One region of the Companilactobacillus sp. FL22-1 genome, then DNA from elsewhere that is predicted to be linked to it. Evidence: riboswitches for the same ligand, from Rfam matches in the RefSeq annotation. Region 1 holds a riboswitch; the other holds the start of a gene.
The links. A riboswitch is a leader RNA that binds a small molecule or an ion and turns the genes downstream of it on or off. The one in region 1 is predicted to bind lysine.
Positions count from the first base shown of each region.

Region 2: linked by a shared signal. The riboswitch ahead of lysA (diaminopimelate decarboxylase) and the one ahead of ACG72T_RS03835 (amino acid permease) in region 1 are both predicted to bind lysine.

Region 1 covers NZ_JBINJY010000003.1:196,484-199,910, forward strand. Annotated here, with positions in the region: gene ACG72T_RS03825 (hypothetical protein) at 1-429, opposite strand, end outside; gene ACG72T_RS03830 (helix-turn-helix domain-containing protein) at 445-873, opposite strand; lysine riboswitch at 985-1,161, shown strand; gene ACG72T_RS03835 (amino acid permease) at 1,243-2,691, shown strand; gene serS (serine--tRNA ligase) at 3,041-3,427, shown strand, end outside.
Region 2 covers NZ_JBINJY010000015.1:36,604-40,030, reverse strand. Annotated here, with positions in the region: gene dapF (diaminopimelate epimerase) at 1-150, opposite strand, end outside; gene ACG72T_RS11710 (aspartate kinase) at 164-1,522, opposite strand; lysine riboswitch at 1,669-1,851, shown strand; gene lysA (diaminopimelate decarboxylase) at 1,927-3,210, shown strand; gene dapD (2,3,4,5-tetrahydropyridine-2,6-dicarboxylate N-acetyltransferase) at 3,224-3,427, shown strand, end outside.

The sequences.
Region 1 (3,427 bases):
TTTAAGAAAATCTATAGAGTGATAAACGAGAGCATAGAACTTGGGATTAATTCTGGCGGTAGCATTGATAGGTTGTTCAAAAGCTCTGTCACTTGGTTGAAAGGCTGTATTTCTGAATAAGTTGATCAATTTGTTTTCGTTGTGAAGACTGCCGCTGGGAACGATTGGGTAGTCATCGGAATCAAGGATGTCATTGGCCAGGTTTTGATCACCGAAAACATCTTTATAGTATGGCAATTCGTCGATATAGTTGTGTTTGATCAGGCGAATTCTAGAAATTGCTAGGAAATACTTTAATTGGAAGTGAACGATGGGATTGTCGAAAGTTACATGAGCTTTGTCGATGATTTCATCGATCATTTTTTCTTGAACTAATTCGAAAGGCCATTCTTGACCATGGTAGGTATACCAATAAACGTAGTATGCCATCCACCGAATATTTTTTTAATTACCTTTGATTTCAAGTGTAGAATTTGAAATCTTTAAACCAAAGTTCTTCAAGAAGGCACGGAACTTGGCCATGCGCCGATTTAAAGTCGACTTACTGGTAAAGTGTTCGTTACTGAAGCTCTCAAACGATAAATTTACGTTGAGCAGTCCATAATTAAAAGCTTGGAAAACGATCGAATTTTTAACTAAGTACAATCTGCATGTATCGATTGAAACTTTACTAAAATCAATTGATTCGATTTGGGTATCGCTTGCGTCAATATCTGGAGCAACATCAGCCAAGTCTTCAAGCAGTGCTTGAAAAATATTATAAGTTTTTTGATATGTGAATTCGAGACGGTTACTGATGTTACTTAAGTTTACTTCACGAGGATGTATTGATTTAATAACTGTGAGCATTCGGTATTTTTCAACGTCCTGCATGACTAAAAAAATTTGCTACAACATTGTGTCTTCCCCGGCAACGTTAATTAAAAATTTCAAATATATAAAACACTACTTGCTACTATCTTAACATTTATTTATAATATTTTGTAATCAGATAGAGGTGCAATCTTTATTATTAATATTTTTGAGTGCAAATAGGGTACTTTGAAAAAATATGAAAGGGAAGTTTGCCGAAATCAGTTATTCCTACTTAGTAACTTGATTGGGCTATTGCTTAAGAGGCAGTAGACTGTCGTTTCAAAGAAACGTTGAGCTATTGATTAATGGGATAATTACATATAATCCTTATTGTCGGTAGTTCCTCTGATAATAAGGATTTTTTTGTCCAAAAAAGGGGAATTAAAGATGGAAAATAATGATGTGAACAGGTCGTTGAAGACCCGTCATTTGTCGATGATTGCCTTAGGTGGATCTATTGGTACTGGTTTGTTCGTTGCTAGTGGTTCGTCTATCTCAACCGCCGGACCAGGAGGAGCCTTGATAGCTTATGTGGCTATTGGTATCATGGTTTATTTCTTGATGACCAGTCTTGGTGAAATGGCAACTTATATGCCTGTTTCAGGATCTTTTGCTACATATGCAACAAAATTTATTGATCCAGCCTTTGGCTTTGCTTTAGGTTGGAATTATTGGTTCAATTGGGCCATCACTTTAGCGGTAGATTTATCTACTATTTCTTTGGTGGTGAGATATTGGTTCCCAAGCTGGTCTTCTTGGAAGATAAGTTTGACTTTTATGATCATTTTATTAGTCATCAACTTCATTTCAGTAGGATCCTTCGGTGAGACGGAATACTGGCTCTCATCGATCAAGGTTGCAGCAGTAATTATCTTTTTGATCTGTGGTATTTTGACAATTATGGGTATCTTAGGTGGACATGGTTCAGTTGGTCTATCAAATTATACCTACAAAAGTGCACCATTCGTAGGCGGAGTACCAGCTATCCTAAGCGTCTTCGTCGTTGCCGGGTTCTCTTTTCAAGGAACTGAGTTGATTGGGATCACTGCTGGTGAGTCAGCAACTCCTGAAAAGAGTATTCCTAAGGCCATTAAACAAGTCTTTTGGAGAATTTTATTATTCTATATTTTGTCAATTGCAGTAATTGGAGCATTGATTCCTTATACAAGTCCTAATTTATTAGGATCAGGAGCAGGAGATATTGCTATCAGTCCTTTCACGATCGTCTTCAAAAAAGTCGGTATTCCTTTGGCAGCTGGAATCATGAACGCCGTTATTTTAACTTCGGTTATTTCGGCAGCTAATTCCGGTTTGTACGCTGCTAGTCGGATGTTGTGGTCAATGAGTAAGAACGGCATGGCACCTAAGGCCTTTCAAAAAACTAATGGTCGTGGAGTACCGGTTTATTCATTGATTTTGACAGCATTGGTTGGTGCAGTTGCATTATTTACGAGTTTGTATGGTGATTCGTTCTATGAATTACTAGTGGCAGCTTCTGGTTTGACTGGATTCATTGCCTGGTTAGGAATTGCTTTTTCACATTATCGTTTCAGAAAAGCTTATCTGTATAAGGGCTATAGCTTGGACGATTTGAAGTATAAAGCTAAGTGGTTCCCATTTGGTCCTTTATTGGCCATTGTCTTGGGAATCATCATCATCTTAGGTCAAGATGTTCGTTCGATGGTTGACTTTAACTTTGGCCGACTCTTGATCAGCTACAGTGGATTGATTATTTTGTTCATCTGCTGGGCTTACTACAAGATTAGATATAAGACCAAATTCTTAAAACTAGAAGATATTGATGTCGAAGAAACTAAAAGAGGCACTGACTACTAGTTGAAATTTGATCTAAATTAAATTATGATTAACGAAGAATATTAAAAAGCTTAAAGAGTGCCTACTCAAAAACCTTTCAGAGAAGCGATGGTTGGTGAAAATCGTGATGGTTATATATTCCAGCATTCTAGCAACGGGTAATGCCGTTCGGGTTGATCCGATAAAATCTGAAAGTGCAGTGTATTTGTATACGCTGAAGCTGGGTGGTACCGCGAATGGCCGATTCGTCCCTTTAGAGGGATGATTCGGCCATTTTTTATTTTCTCAAGATTTTTTTGCCACAGTTTTGGTTGAATCAAAATGGTGACAGTAAATTAAGTTATTACTGATATGTAAAAGGAGAGCGTTTATGTTAGATATTAAATTGATCAGAAAAGACCCTGAATGGATCAAAAACAAGTTGGCTTCTCGTGGTGTAAAAAGCGATGAAATTGACGAACTATTATCATATGATAAAAAACGTCGTGAATTGTTAGTTCAAACAGAAACTTTGAAGGAAAAGAGAAACACAGTTTCCCAAGGTATCGCTAACAAGAAACGTAATAAAGAAGACGCTAGTGATGAAATTGCTGCTATGAAACAAGTTGGAGCTGACATTAAGAAAATCGATGCTGACTTGGAAGAAACTGAAGGTAAGATGAATTACATTTTGGTCCGCCTACCTAATATTCCTGATGATTCTGTTCCAGTTGGACCTGATGATAGTACTAATGTTGAAATCAGAAAAGTTGGTGCG
Region 2 (3,427 bases), on a different contig from region 1:
TAAGAGTCCATCAGCTCCACCGAAGACATTCTCACAGATATTGATGGCTAGTTTACTTAATTGTGTTGGCGTCAGGGGAGTCTCTAACAGAGTTTGATCAAGGATAAAGAATGTATTTTCTGAACCATGTACTTTGAGAAGTTTTACCAATCTATTCACCTCATTAATTAAAAAATGTTTGATATATTTTCAAAACGGCCTTATCAGCGTCATTCTCTTGAATGCCAATCATGATTGAGATTCTTGAGGCGCCCTGATTGATCATATGAACAGCAATGTTGTTTTCGGTTAACGAATCAATGATTTCACCAATCGTGTTAACATTGTGGGCGATGCCTTCGCCAACTACCATAATAATGGCATAGTCATCGATCCATTCCAAATAATCAGGCTTTAATATTTCTCGGACATCGTGGCAAAGATGGTCAATCGTTGTCTTATTCAACTTTGTGCGGTCAAAAATAACGGTCAAATCATCGATTCCGGAAGGCATATGTTCATAAGAGATATTGTATTTATAAAATATTTGCAATAACTTCAAAGTAAAACCGACTTCTTTGTTTAACAAGTATCGATGGATATAGAGAGCTGAAAAGCGTTTGGAACATGCAATACCTGTAATTTGATTAGCTGGGTCGAACAAAAACTGTTCAGGAACGATTAAAGTTCCATCGGCTGATGGATTATTGGTATTTTTGACATTGACTGGTACTTGGCCTTCAACAGCGGGGATAATGGCCTCATCTTGAAAAACAGAGAAACCTGCATAAGACAATTCTCTCATTTCTCGATAGGACATTTTTTTGATAGCCTGAGGATGTTTTACAACGTGATTATTAGCTGCATAAATTGCGTCAACATCGGTAAAGTTTTCATATAAATCAGCTTGAAATCCCCGACTGAGTAATGCTCCTGTGATATCAGATCCACCACGGGCAAAAGTACAAATTTGACCGTTAGTGTTGTAGCCAAAGAATCCAGGTACCACGACGCGTTTGTCAGTTGGTAGTTGCAGGCTAGCAAGATTAGCATAAGTTTGCGGTGAGATATCAGCATCGTTAGCTTGTCCATGAACAATGATTCCTGCTGTCTTAGGGTCAATCATTATTGATGGAATTTGTTGATTATTGAGGACGGCATTTAAAACGATGGCATTGAGATATTCACCATGAGCCTTAAAGGCTGCCAGCAAGTAATCATTGTTTTCAAAATCAATCGTAGCTAAATCAATCAGTATCTTTCGTAATTTAGAAATAACTGAGTTATCCAGTTTAAAATAATCACAAATTTGATGATATCTTGAGATAATCTGTTTGAGAATATTGGTAGAGTCTTCATTCAAAATGACAGAATTAGCATATTCGATCAATAAATCTGTCACCTTGATATCGTTAAGCGAACGTTTACCAGGGGCCGATGTAACGATCACTTTTCTTTCCGGATCATCTTTAATAATCTTTACGACCTTTGCAAATTGTTCACCAGTAGCGAGGGAACTTCCCCCAAACTTAACGATTTTCATGTAATACACCCCTAAAATTAAATAGTTTTTAATGATGAGTTTATCATTAACTTTAGTTATGACAAGGGAAAAAGACTGAAAAAATATAAAAATGAGAAAATTACTAATATTACTTGACTGATTATGAGGGTTGTTATAATCTAATAATCAATAAAAGAGGTCGCAATCGACATCAGTAAATAAGGGAGCTTCTGTAAGAGCTGTGAACTTATTGAAAGGGGAGATTGCCGAAGCGTTGGACTTTACAGAGTTCAACAAGCTGGGGCGTATTAACAAGAGAATACGAACTGTCGTGGCTAAAAAGTCGGTCACGGTGAGCTTATGACAAGTCGGATGCAAATTAATTTGTGGATCTCTTTGTTGTAAAGCAAAGGGATCTTTTTTTATCAAAAGGAGCATTTTCTATGAAAATAAACAGTTTAGATAGCTATGAAGGACATTTGATGATTGGTGGGGTCGATAGCGTTGAATTGGCCAAAAAATACGGTACGCCACTGTATATTTTTGATATTGAAAAGGTTCGTGCCGAGATCAACAAATATAAAGAAGCTTTTGTCGCCAATCAATTAAAGTATCAAATCAGTTATGCTAGCAAAGCATTTGCAGTCAAAGCTATCTATCAAGTGATGGCACAGGAGAATGTGCACGTTGATGTCGTTTCAGGCGGCGAACTACAAACGGCCTTAGAAGCCGGATTTCCAGCGGATAAGATCAGTTTTCATGGAAATAATAAAACTTTTGAAGAATTAGTTATGGCGGTACAAAATCAAGTTGGAGTAATTATTTTAGACAATTTTTTAGAGATTGAATTACTTTCACGTATTTTAAAAACAGACCATACCAAAATCAAAGTTATGTTGCGACTGACTCCAGGAATTTCAGCACATACCCATAAGTACGATCAAACCGGACAAGTTGACAGTAAGTTTGGCTTTGATGTCGAATCTGGGCAGGCTAAACGAGCCTTAGAGTTAGTTTTAAAAGATCCTAATATGGAAATGCTGGGAATTCACGCACATATCGGGTCACAGATTTTTGGAACGCAAGGTTTCGTCTTATTGGCAAAAAAGATGGTAGAGATTGCTAAGAGCTTCCAAGCAGAATTTGATTATTGGCCAAAAGTAATTAATCTAGGCGGTGGTTTTGGTATTCGTTATAACGATGACGATGACCCAATTGCTCCGAAAGTCTTTATTCAACAAATTGCTGCGGAATTGAAGAAGGATTGTCAGCAAGTGCCTGAAATTTGGATCGAACCAGGAAGATCGATCGTTGGTCCTGCAGGATATACGTTGTATACAGTCGGTTCGCGAAAAGATATTCCCAACTTAATCTCGTATTTATCAGTCGACGGAGGGATGGGAGATAATATTCGTCCCGCTTTATATCAAGCTAAATATGAAGCTGTGGTCGCAAATAAATTGAATCAGCCCATTAAGGAAACGGTTCATCTTGCTGGTAAGTACTGTGAGTCAGGTGATATTTTGATCGATCAATTACCAGTTCCGCAAACACAGCCGGGTGATATCATCGCTGTATTAGCTACTGGAGCTTACGGTTATTCTATGGCAATGAATTACAATCGCAACCCCAGACCAGCAGTAGTTTTCGTCGAAAATGGCGAGGATAAGTTAGTCGTCAAACGTGAAAGTTTGCAAGATTTAACTAGACTTGATTTGGATTATTAATGGAGGATTTAAGATGGCAAAGATGAATGCACGAGAAATTATTGATTATATAGGAAATTCTAAGAAAACTACTCCGGTAAAAGTTTATTTGCAAGAGGATGTTACTTCGATAACTTTTCCCCCAGAAATAAAGGTTTTTCGAAATAAAGATTTTGCCATTTTGATTGGTGACTATCAAGTAATTGAACCAATCTTAAGAGCACATCATTTTAATGAT